DNA from 4 places in the Sphingobacterium sp. 40-24 genome. Region 1 is predicted to be linked to each of the others. Evidence: riboswitches for the same ligand, from Rfam matches in the RefSeq annotation. Region 1 holds a riboswitch; each other region holds the start of a gene.

Region 1 (3,149 bases):
TGGACGGCATTTGTTCCAACCACGATGAGATGGTTGATGGCTATACTGTGCGATACGGCCCATTCCAATGCTTGTTGACCGCCTAATGACCCCCCGATAAGGATCTCTATTTGTTTGATTTCCAGGTGGTCCGCAAGGACTTGATGTGCGTGAACCAAATCCCTCACTGTGAATTCGGGGAAAGATAGGTAATAGGGTTGTCCGGTTGCTGGGTTTACAGATAGCGGATTACTGCTATTATATGCTGATCCTATGACATTGGCACAAATAATATAATAATCGTTTGCATCAAACAACTCACCTGTTCCAAAAAGACCGGACCACCAATCCAGCACATCTGCATTGGCCGTTAATGCATGGCAAACCCAGATCACATTGCTGCGATCTGCGTTGGGTTTGCCAAATGTTTCATAACTGATTTGTAAATCAGTAAGCTCTCTTCCATTTTCAAATACAAAAGGCTCCGGGTGCAGATATATATGCTTACTCATTTTACGTTTAAGTTTTAAGCCGAAAAAATCTGATTATTTAATTTTATCAAAAGCTTGTTGTAAATCAGCTTTGATATCATCAATATGCTCTATTCCTACAGAAAGACGTAATAAGCCTTTGAAGACTCCGGCATTGGCTTGATCTTCATCACTCAATTGTTGATGGGTTGTAGCTGCTGGATGAATAATCAATGACTTCGTATCACCAACATTGGCCAAATGACTGATCAATTCTAAGCTGTCGATAAAGCTATTGGCCTTTTGCGCTGCGTCACCTTTAAGCTGGAAAGAAAGTACCGCGCCATAGCCATTTTTAAGGTATTTTTGTGCGTTAGCGAAGCTCGGAGAGCTTTTTAATCCCGGATAGTTTACTTTTTCTACCTGTGGATGCGCCTCAAGCCATTTTGCGACCTCTAAAGTGTTGTCTACATGGCGTTGCACCCGCAAAGACAAGGTTTCAAGTCCTTGTAATAATAAAAATGAATTGAAAGGGGAGAGTGCTGGTCCGAAATCCCGGAGCCCTTCCACACGCGCCCGAATGGCAAATTGAATATTTCCGAATGGTCCGCTTTCACCGAAAACTTCGGAAAACACTAAACCATGATAGCCTTCAGATGGTTCGGAAAATTGCGGGTATTTTCCATTGCCCCAATTGTAGTTTCCGCCGTCGACGATGACACCGCCAATGCTTGTGCCATGTCCACCGATCCATTTAGTTGCCGATTCAACAACCACATTTGCACCATACTCCAGAGGTTTAAATAAATAACCTCCGGCTCCAAAAGTATTGTCAACGATTAATGGTAATTCATATTTTTTTGCTACAGCAGCAATTTTTTCAAAGTCGGGAATATTGAAACTTGGGTTTCCGATTGTTTCAACATAGATTGCTTTTGTTTTATCATCAATGAGCGCTTCAATTTTATCGGCTTCGGCATCTGTTGCAAAACGAGCTTCGATGCCTAGGCGCTTAAAAGAAACTTTAAACTGGTTGAATGTACCGCCGTATAAGTTGGATCCCGCAACAAAATTGTCACCACTTTCCAAAATATTATTTAAAGCTATAAACTGTGCCGCCTGGCCGGATGCAACAGCAACAGCTGCAACTCCACCTTCCAGTGCCGCAATACGTTGTTCGAAAACATCCGTAGTAGGGTTCATAATCCGTGTATAAATATTACCGAACTGCTTTAATGCAAATAAGTTTGCGCCGTGTTCGGCATTTTCAAATACAAAAGATGTTGTTTGATATATAGGAACTGCTCTAGATCCCGTAGTAGGGTCAGCGACTTGGCCAGCGTGAACCTGAAGAGTTTCGAATTTTAAATTTTTGTTTGAAGACATAATATATCAGATTTTAAGGGTTCAAAAAGAAATTGCAAAGTAAAAAGAGAAGCATACACACCTCCTTGAAGGGGCTGTTAAATCTTTATCCAAGAAAACGGAAATGATTTTTAACAAGCATGGAAGTGCATATGCATACGCATTCGCATTCGCATCGATACAATTGTACGATGGGTTACACTTTCGCTTATCGTGCGGTTCACTTGTGTTGAACCTGAATTTTTAATGGACTTCAGTAATTTAATAATCATTGTCTTATGTCATTTATATGCTCCAAAACGATATTGTTTTGGACAGGAATTGGCACCTTTTCAAACAAATTGAAGGTTGCCAGTGGGTCATTGAGCCAGTCTCTCGCCACTTCTTTATAAATCAAGACCTACTGATGAAGGGAGGTGTTGATTAGAAATCTTCTTTCGAAGACGACACAAATATAAACTCTTTTTTTATTAAAGCAAAAGAAATGGTATTTTTTAGTTAAAGGAATTTTGAATAACATGCCGATTGGCATCGCATATCTTCCGATGAAACCGCAAAAGTAACTGTCAATCGGGTATTATGATTTCTTTAAATTGATCCGTTCTGCAGTTTGATTTAAATCTGTTAGGAGAGGTTTAAGCGCATCGATTCTACTATGGATATCATAGGCGAGGTGGCGATTCGTCTTTTTGTTTAACGATAGCGAGAGGCCCACCAAATGGGAATTGACCTGATATGCGAGTGCCTGAAAATGGTGAATATGTGACCAATCCATCCATTTGTGCTCGGGTTCTTTTTTCATTTGATTAATGGCGTCTGAAAACAGGGCCATGGCGGTCTGCGCCTTTTTACGAGCCAGTCGTATATCAAACGAACTTTGTCTTTCGTCCGACAGACGGTTATTGATGATCTGGAAATAATGCGCGTTGTAAAGGGATACCTCTTTTGCCAGCTGAACCATGCCTGTGCTCTGGCGTACAGGTATCAAGAAATAACCCGCTATAGCCAAGAATGCTCCAATCAGTGTGAAAAGTATTCGGCTGCCTAAAATGAGATTGATGTTGCCTTCGAACAGATTGAGTGCAATCACAATTCCCAAGGTAATGAAGATGACACTGACCATATAGTTAGATCGGTTGAACAAAAAGAATCCAAAAAGACCCAATGCAGCTATGGTTAGGAGTGCTGGAAGAAAATGAATAGAAATTAAGCAGAACACACCAACTATAATACCCGAGAATGTACCGACAATACGTTCTATATTACGGGTTTTTGTCATTGAAAATGCTGGCCTGGCAACAATAGCGATCGTCAGTAAGATCCAATAGGTATATT
Region 2 (3,149 bases), on a different contig from region 1:
CATAGCCGACAATGGTATTGGGATGAGCCGGGATCACCTGCAAAAGATTTTCGACCAGTTTTACCGTATTCCAACTGGGAATGTTCATAATGTCAAAGGATTTGGCCTTGGCTTAAGTTATGTACAGGACATTCTGAGAAGGCTGAACGGAAAAATTACAGTTAAAAGTGAAAAAGATAAAGGCACGACCTTTGAAGTAATTTTGCCTATTAAAAAATAAAACGTTCCTTTTTTGTATATTTCCTCTTTAAAAAATTTCAAAGGTTGAGGAAGGCTGATTTATCAGCATCAAGGGACATTGGTGAAAATTAATATATTCATTATGCAAAAGATATTATTAGCAGAAGATGATCCTAATTTGGGGGATCTTTTAAAAGACTATCTCGAATTAAAGGGAAAATTTGACGTCACATTATGCACGGATGGAGATGAAGCGATTTCTCAATTCAAAAAAAATAACTACGACCTTTGTATTTTTGATGTCATGATGCCAAAAAAGGACGGATTTACAGTTGGACGTGAAATCAGAAAAACAAACAATACTGTTCCTATTATCTTTGCCACAGCAAAGGGGATGATGGAAGATAAGACCGAAGCCTTTGAGCTAGGAGGAGATGATTATATCACCAAGCCTTTTCGAGTGGAAGAATTATTGCTCCGCATCAATGCTTTGCTGAAACGCAGTGTTCGAGACAAAGAAGAAGAAGTGGTTGCGGATAAATTTGAAATTGGCGATTATTTCTTTGATTATACAAGTCAGCAGATTTCTTACAAAGGACAGATGCAAAAACTCTCCACGAAAGAAGCTGAACTACTCCGCTTGCTTTGCTTAAAGAAAAATGATGTGCTGACCCGGGAAGAAGCGTTGTTAAAAATATGGCATGATGATAACTATTTTACGGGTAGAAGTATGGATGTATTTCTCAGTAAACTTCGTAAATATCTAAAAGAAGATAGCAAAGTTGAAATTGTCAATGTGCACGGAAAAGGTTACAAACTTTTGGTCAGCTAAAAAAAGGGGAATGAAAAATATAGTCATTCCCCTTTTTATGCTACACACGTATTCAAGCGTGACTTACTCGAATTCGTGGATGAAAATAAAAGAACAAAACAATTTCATCCTTAGTAGAATATAAAAAATTGACGCACTTTTATAAAAAATTTGCATTTCAAAAAGAAATGTTCTAACTTAGCGTCGCTTATAGAGAAAGGCAGAGGGAATAGACCCGATGAAGCCTTAGCAACCTGTCCCTTGACAAGGTGCTAAATTCTACCCTACTTGATATGGGAATGATAAGCCGAAGTCACCAAATTCTAGTGTGTCCTTCTCTCTCTAGCAAGAAATATAGTTGAAAAAGAAATATTAAAAACATTCATTATGTTATTGACTAACAATTTAGGTTACCCTCGTGTGGGCGCGTTCCGCGAATTGAAAAAAGCCAATGAGGCCTATTGGGCTAAAAAATCTTCTGTTGAGGAATTATTGGACACAGCAAAAAAAATTCGTGAAGGCAATTGGAAAACACAAAAAGATGCTGGAATAGATTTGATCCCTTCCAATGATTTCTCTTTTTACGATCAAGTATTGGATTTAACCCTCACTGTTGGTGCAATTCCTGCTCGCTACCATTCTTTATTGAATAAAGTAGACAACAATTACAGTTTAGATCTATATTTTGCCATGGCGCGCGGTTTCCAACAAGAAGGAATCGACGTGACTGCAATGGAAATGACCAAGTGGTTGGATACGAACTACCACTACATGGTACCAGAATTCACAAAAGATCAAGAATTCAAATTGACTTCCGAAAAATTCTTAAATGAATACAACGAAGCAAAAGCATTGGGCATCGATACTAAACCAGTTCTATTAGGTCCTATTACATACCTTTTGATCGGTAAAGAAAAAGAAGCTGGCTTCGACCGTATCGATTTATTGGATAAACTTATTCCAGTATATGAGCAAATACTAGCTAAATTAGCTGATGCTGGTGCACAATATGTTCAGATTGACGAGCCTTTCTTAGCATTGGATTTAGATGCTAAAGTAAAAGCTTTATATCAACCTACTTTCGAAAAATTAGCTGCAGCAGCAAAAAATATCAAATTAATCGCAACGACTTACTTCGAAGCTTTAAAAGACAACGAAGATATCGCAGTTAACCTACCTATCCATGCTTTACATTTGGATCTGGTACGCGGTGAAAACCAATTGGATACGGTATTGGCTAAAGTTCCTGCTTCATTAACATTATCTTTAGGTATTGTTGAAGGCCGTAACATCTGGAAAAATGATTACGAAAAATCATTGGTTAAAATCAAACAGGCTGTTGATGCATTAGGAAAAGACCGTGTATGGGTAGCTCCTTCTTCATCTTTGTTGCACGTTCCTTTTGACTTAGACAATGAACACAATGAACAATCGCTACCAGCTGAAGTAAAAAACTGGTTAGCATTTGCTAAACAAAAATTAGCTGAAGTAAAAGACTTAGCCGTACTAGCGGAGGGAGAAGTTGATGCTGAAACAGCAAAACGCTTCGAAGCGAACAAAGCGGCTGCTGAAAGCCGTCGTACCTCTCCATTGATCCACAAACCAGAGGTTAAAACACGTACAAGCAATATTACTGATGACGATGCAAAACGCACTTCAGCATTTGCAGACCGTAAAGCAGCGCAACAAGCGAAATTCAACTTACCGGCGTTCCCGACCACAACTATCGGTTCATTCCCACAAACGAAAGATGTTCGTAAATGGAGAGCAGATCTGAAAAAGGGTGCTATTACGCAGGCAGAATACGATAAAGCAATCGCAGAAGAAACAGAAAACACCATCCGTCTTCAAGAGCAATTGGATATCGACGTATTAGTACACGGCGAATTCGAACGTAATGACATGGTTGAATACTTCGGTGAACAATTGGCTGGTTACGCTTTCACACAAAATGGTTGGGTACAATCTTACGGTTCACGTTGTGTAAAACCTCCGATTATCTATGGTGACGTATACCGTCCTGAAGATATGACTGTCCGTTGGTCTTCATATGCACAATCATTGACAAATCGTCCGGTTAAAGGTATGTTGACTGGTCCTGTAACAATCTTACAATGGTCTTTCGTACGTAACGATCAACCGCGCTCAACAACGACTT
Region 3 (3,149 bases), on a different contig from region 1:
TGCAAATAAGACTGCTCGATGTATTTACTGTTCTGTAGCGCTTTGTCGATCATGTCTTTCAGGGACATGCGCAAAGAATCGAGGGCGAAGGTGTCCGAAATAGCGCATACTAACAATCCCATGGTTAGTATGCCTTTTGCCCAATAGGGAGGAAAAAAGTTCACGTGTGCTATGTAATTTTTTTGCGTTGCAAACTTAGACACTTATTGGAACTTGGATTTCTTCACAAACGCCAATATGTTATGGAAAAAAGACATTTTTTCATCAATTCAAACAAAAAGACCAATATCTGCCAATAAGTCCTTACAATATCCTTTTTTACAGCACATAAAAAAGGCCTTTCAAATCGTGATTTGAAAGGCCTTTCTCGATGGTATAATAATAGATTATCCATATAAGGAATCTTCTATTGCATTCCACAGCTGGATTCTTTTTTGTAGCGCAATTTTACTGATCTCTTTCATTTCCGTCCATTTAACCTCATCGTCCTTGGCAAGATCTGTGATCATCTGCATCGCCAACGGTCCATGCTCGTCGCCGTCAAGATCAATATGGCGTTGAAAATAATAAATAAAGCTATCCAGATTGGCTGTAGGAAAGTTTGTTTTAATCTCTTCCAAAATAGAGGTAAACATTCCCGGGATAAGATCTTCGCGTCCAAATGTAAATGCTGCGGCAATTTTATGCACCTCGCCCTCAGCAATCACTTCGAATGTAAAATTCAAAAAGTCTTTGATCCGCTTGTCCAATGTGGTCGTTGCAATGACATCGAATATGTTGTTCGATTTTTTGGCTTGAGCAATAAATTTGTTGACCAGATGAAGGTCGGCACCCATGGCATCCATGGCGTCCAGATACATCTCAAAGTGGCTCAAACGGCGGCCATCAATGTATTCATCCGATTCCTCAGCCAATACAATTTCGTTGATTAGATAGCGTGTTGATGGATGCTCACTCGCAAACCAAGGTAAAGTCGTACAGGTCAATTTAATCTGTAAAGCTTTTAGTAAAGACATAAAATCCCATACAGCGTACACATGCCCTTCTGTAAAAGAACGTAGATTCTTGATCGTTTTGATCTTACGATACAAAGGGTGTTGCAATAATACCTCGCGTTCGGCAGCAATGTATTCGTTAATTTCCGCAATTCTATTCATGGCGCAAAAGTATTGTCTTATCTCTGTTTTTAAAAGTATTTTCGATGAGATTACAGTAACATGATAAATTTTTCGCCCAGCTATCCGCTTCATAACCAAATCACAGCCAACAACGCGCCTCGCTTTTGACCTCCCTATTCCTGTTGTTAGCGCTCATTTACCCTTAAAAACAAAAATATTTTTTATTATAAAAAATAATCTACTATATTTGTAGAGTATTCAGAATTGCATGATGCAATACCAACCGAGTGGAGGCACCGCGGTGGTAAATTAATACGGGTTTCGACCAAAATAAACGTCACAGAACGATTATTTTCCCAACAAGATCTGGATACAGTTTATGGTTTAATCCTTTAAATTTTTAAATTGTATGGCTACTACAACAAATCTTTACCAACACTTACTGGAAAAATTCAGTTATTACTCAACAGATGAACTGATCCAGCTCAACAATGACACGATTTTAGGACAAGGCTGGGGTTCAGCCAAAGCAACCTTTAGAACAGCTTTGATCAGTACGTTCTCCAAAAGAGGACTGGATCTTTCCAACATCATTTCCAAGGAAGACGGTTTTACCTCGGTGAAGCATGTCCCTGTACGCTTGGAACAGAATGTCCTGATTCCTTTACAGTAATCGTTATCGGCAAAAAAAGGTAGGCCTAGCCTACCCTTTTGTCAATGAGTGATGATATTTTAACGTATGATTGAGTGAATGTGCGGTCTGCCGGGCATCGTCCTGATAGGACGATAAATCTTGGCAGGCTCTGATATCTGCTACATCCACCTTGTTTCTTACTTTGCTGATGACCTGATTTAATTCCGATTTCCAGTTGCCCGGATCGCCAAAATCGTCCACCCAATTTTTGTTGATAAACCTTTTATAGTTCAAAAGCAAAATATACAATTCCTCACCACTACCGGCGCGATTGATTGACGTGCGCCAGTTCTCTAATTTTTCTTTAAAACTCATAACCAGCAATATACAAAAAAATATTTGGATTCCAAAATAGTTGCATTTGAAACGGATAAGGATAACGAGAAATAAAATGATAAAATGATTAAACCTTCGGTGAATTATCTTGGTCATAAAGGAGGGATTCAATATAAATATCATATTATAAAACAGATACATTATGGCCTTTATCCACTTAAAAAATATGCTTGTTATTTCCTTTGCATTGCTATGTATATTGGGGAAAAGTATTGCTCAACAAGGTCGTCACAATAAAAGATCTACGTCTCAGACGACGTTTCGACATGACAGAGAAAACGATTATGTCAACATAGGCAACCGGATCTTCTACAGGGATAAGATGGTCGAAGGTGTCGATGCACGATCTTTCAAAGACCTCGGCAATGCTTATGCAATAGACAACTGGAATGCCTATTATCGTGGCGTTAAGATTAAAGATGTATCGCCACATTCTTTCCAATCACTTGGTTGGGGATATGCCAAAGATAGTTGGAATGCCTATTATCGTGGCGTTAAGATTAAAGATGTCTCTGCGCCCAGCTTTAAAATACTGGATGAAGGATATGCCAAAGACAGCTGGAATGTTTATTATAGAGGCAATCAAATAAAAAATGTATCCGCCCAAAGCTTTGTTCTTCTCGGTGACGGATACAGTAAAGATAGCTGGAAAGTCTATTATTTTGGTCAAGAGATAAAGGATGCAACTGCTTTCACATTTAAATATCTGGGTAAAGGTTATGCGAAGGATAACTGGAATGAATATTATAGAGGAAAAAAATTGGAATAGAAAATAGACCACGGGATTATTCTATCGAATAATTCCAATTTCCTAATACTTTCGGTATCTCCCAGGATTCGGCTTTGGCCTTATAATCATTAAAGTGACCTTTTTCCCAGGTGGTAATATGATAACCTTTGCAGAACTTACAATAATAGGCCCTTTTGCAGGCGTCTTTACCCATCCTGTGTTTGATACGTTTACCATCCAGTTTGTTTCTCATCCGGGATCTGAACTTAAA
Region 4 (3,149 bases), on a different contig from region 1:
CGTTATTACTGCTGTTATTCACACTCTCATTGTCTTCGTGTACTTTCTTTGGGAAGAAAAAGGAGTTTCCTGAAGGTAACTACCAAATGATATTGGGCTATCCAAATGATGAGTATCATAAATTAAAAAGAGAATCTCCCCAAAATGTGGAGGCAGATACCTATGGTAATGATCCTATTCTATACCGATCCTTTCTTTCGCTTCATGATAAGGACCAGTTTGTCATGGCGATTGATGATATCTTACTCTTTGGTAAGTACAAATTTGACGGTGATAGATTAGAATTGACGGATGAGAAAAAAGGTAGTGTCGCTTTGGATATTGTTAAAATAAAAAAAGATTTTGTTCAGCTGAGAGGTGATTTTTCACAGTTTAGCTCAGCACGTATACCCACTAGTGAAAGACTTTATATCAACTTTGTGTTAGATAAAACCCTTATCCGGGAAACGCCCAGTAAATTTGATAGCCAAGTGAATTTATGGCGAAATGCTCCGGTAAAATCAGAAAGTGAAAAGGAGATAAAAGCGAGGGCCTTGAATTTCGTAGATTATTCTATCGCTTATTTCCAACACATATCAAGCTCTGGCACCCATCACGATTATCGAATGGATGGTGTCGAATCACCAATTATTTATGCCGAGAATGGCATTGTGCTCAAGGCATGGGCAGATGTTCCTGATTCTTGGAAGGAATTATTTTACAACGAAAAAGAGGCATTAGTCGCCTATCACTATTTATTTGACGGATTTAAATATGGATCGAAAGAGGAGTACCATGTTAAAGGACTCTTATTGGTCACATTTTATCTCAAAAATTTACGAAATTCTTTGGCAGCTAATCTTTAGCCAATGTTCTTGTGGCATAGTCAATCTCTTCGCTGTCTATGATCCTCGATCGTTAATTCTACTGGTTTTTCTAGGTCTTTAACTATTGGTATGGTGAAGAATCCTGTCGTTGCATGGATACAAAGCTAAAGTGACGTTGAAACATCGTTTATTGAAGTCTTTTTGCTGCTATTTTTGCCTTTTCGAAAAATAATTTTTGTCTTTTGATTTTTTAAAACGATATTAGCAACGCTTATAGAGAAAGGCCGAGGGACTAGACCCGTTGAAGCCTTAGCAACCTGTATTGTTCAAGGTGCTAAATTCTACCCTACTCCATGTGGGAAAGATAAGTTACATGTAGATAAACGATTCCTCGACGTGTGCGTTTCGATGTAAGCCAACCAAACTAAAAACAGTTTTTTAATGAAGATTATCGATCATATCCAGAATGCCAAAGGAAAAACATTGTTTTCTTTTGAGCTATTGCCACCGGCGAAAGGGCAGGGCATCCAAAGTATTTTTAAAACCATGGATGAACTGATGGAGTTTAAACCTCCTTTTATCGACGTCACCTACCATCGGGAAGATTATATCTATAAAGAGCATGCGAGTGGATTACTGGAACGTGTTTCCTATCGTAAACGTCCTGGGACAGTGGCGATATGTGCGGCCATCATGAATAAATATAAAGTGGATGCGGTGCCACATTTGATATGTGGGGGTTTTACAAAAGAGGAAACTGAAAATGCATTGATCGATTTGAACTTCCTGGGGATAGATAACGTTTTGGTGTTGCGGGGTGATGCACGTAAGGGCGATGCCGATTTTATACCAACCGATGGTGGACATGCTTTTGCAACAGACCTATTGGAACAGGTAACCGATATGAATAAAGGAAAGTATCTGCATGAAGACATTATCACGTCGGAAAAGACTGATTTTTGCATCGGAGTAGCCGGGTATCCCGAAAAGCATTTTGAATCTCCAAATTTCAATACTGACTTTAAATATCTGAAACAAAAAGTCGATATGGGAGCAGAGTTTATTGTGACTCAGATGTTCTTTAATGTTGAAAAATACAAGGAATTTGTAACAAAATGTAGGGACAATGGAATCCATGTGCCCATTATTCCGGGATTAAAACCACTGACAACAAAAAAGCAATTGGTGACCTTGCCAAGAATTTTTCATTTAGATATTCCAGAGGAACTGAGTGACGCTGTCGCGGCATGTAAAACGAATGCCGACGTCAGACAGGTAGGTGAAGAGTGGTTGGTACAACAGTGTCAGGAGCTGATTAAATTTGGCGCTCCGGTATTACATTTTTATACGATGAGTAATCCTGGTCCAACAAAGAAGATTGTTGAAAAACTAGCCTAACTCATAAAATGATAAAAAAGGGAGCAGATAAGCTCCCTTTTTTATGATAATTCATTGTGAAAGCCTGAAATAGGTTGAAAGTCTCGGCAGCGTGGTTTAGGTCGATCTCTATATTCAGTGTTGAATAGCCTGTTTACAGTCAGGTACTGGTGTTAAATAGTGTTAATTCGTGTGTCGGAGTCAGGATAACTTTTTAACTTAAAGTGCTAAAAAGGATTTTAACAATAGACCAATTGACCTTATGACGTACAATAGATTAAATTCTCTACTCGGTTTTGCTTGCGGACTAATTGCCACCTGTGTATATATCGCTACAGTTGAAAAGACGGTAAGCTGGTGGGATTGCGGTGAATTTATAGCCTGTGCCTATAAATTGGAGGTGGCACATCAACCGGGAGCACCATTGTTTCTTCTTATTCAGAATATATTTTCTAATCTCGCTTTAGGGAATAAGGGGCAGATCGCCTATTGGATGAATATAGGTTCTGCAGTTTGCAGTGGAATTACTGTTACCTTTTTATTTTGGACAATAACCGCCATTGCTAAAAAGCTACTCAACAAAGACAAACAAGCTTCTTTGTCAACCTACCTGCAGATCTTCGGCGCAGGAGTTGTCGGTGCAATGGCATTTAGTTTCAGCGATTCATTTTGGTATTCGGCAGTAGAATCTGAAGTTTATGCAATGTCTTCCTTATGTACAGCAGTTGTATTTTGGGCAATTTTAAAGTGGGAAGTCCGTGCAGATGAAGACGGTAGCGATCGTTGGCTGGTTTTTATTGCTTTTGTTATGGGGCTTTCGATCGGAGTGCATCTATTAAATCTTTTAGCAATCCCGGCTATCGCGATGGTTGTTTATTTCCGAAGAGCGCGACAGGTTAATGCGAAAGGGACAATAAAAGCTTTCCTCGTCGGAGTGCTGATCTTGGGGGCCGTTTTGTGGGGAAT

What was found. A riboswitch is a leader RNA that binds a small molecule or an ion and turns the genes downstream of it on or off. The one in region 1 is predicted to bind S-adenosylmethionine.
Region 2: linked by a shared signal. The riboswitch ahead of metE (5-methyltetrahydropteroyltriglutamate--homocysteine S-methyltransferase) and the one ahead of BGP15_RS05855 (O-acetylhomoserine aminocarboxypropyltransferase/cysteine synthase family protein) in region 1 are both predicted to bind S-adenosylmethionine.
Region 3: linked by a shared signal. The riboswitch ahead of BGP15_RS14205 (5-oxoprolinase) and the one ahead of BGP15_RS05855 (O-acetylhomoserine aminocarboxypropyltransferase/cysteine synthase family protein) in region 1 are both predicted to bind S-adenosylmethionine.
Region 4: linked by a shared signal. The riboswitch ahead of BGP15_RS07615 (methylenetetrahydrofolate reductase) and the one ahead of BGP15_RS05855 (O-acetylhomoserine aminocarboxypropyltransferase/cysteine synthase family protein) in region 1 are both predicted to bind S-adenosylmethionine.

The regions. Positions count from the first base shown of each region.
Region 1 is NZ_MKWH01000017.1:4,209-7,357, reverse strand. Features, by position in the region: gene BGP15_RS05860 (homoserine O-acetyltransferase family protein) at 1-491, opposite strand, end outside; gene BGP15_RS05855 (O-acetylhomoserine aminocarboxypropyltransferase/cysteine synthase family protein) at 525-1,835, opposite strand; SAM riboswitch class I at 2,097-2,209, opposite strand; gene BGP15_RS05850 (FUSC family protein) at 2,392-3,149, opposite strand, start outside.
Region 2 is NZ_MKWH01000055.1:211,518-214,666, reverse strand. Features, by position in the region: gene BGP15_RS20240 (sensor histidine kinase) at 1-220, shown strand, start outside; gene BGP15_RS20235 (response regulator transcription factor) at 323-1,012, shown strand; SAM riboswitch class I at 1,197-1,300, shown strand; gene metE (5-methyltetrahydropteroyltriglutamate--homocysteine S-methyltransferase) at 1,379-3,149, shown strand, end outside.
Region 3 is NZ_MKWH01000036.1:4,654-7,802, reverse strand. Features, by position in the region: gene BGP15_RS14215 (TolC family protein) at 1-122, opposite strand, end outside; gene BGP15_RS14210 (DUF3050 domain-containing protein) at 387-1,157, opposite strand; SAM-I-IV-variant riboswitch at 1,368-1,461, shown strand; gene BGP15_RS14205 (5-oxoprolinase) at 1,528-1,791, shown strand; gene BGP15_RS14200 (hypothetical protein) at 1,822-2,127, opposite strand; gene BGP15_RS14195 (DKNYY domain-containing protein) at 2,291-2,917, shown strand; gene BGP15_RS14190 (hypothetical protein) at 2,934-3,149, opposite strand, start outside.
Region 4 is NZ_MKWH01000021.1:175,836-178,984, reverse strand. Features, by position in the region: gene BGP15_RS07620 (hypothetical protein) at 1-845, shown strand, start outside; SAM riboswitch class I at 1,075-1,177, shown strand; gene BGP15_RS07615 (methylenetetrahydrofolate reductase) at 1,248-2,204, shown strand; gene BGP15_RS07610 (glycosyltransferase family 117 protein) at 2,446-3,149, shown strand, end outside.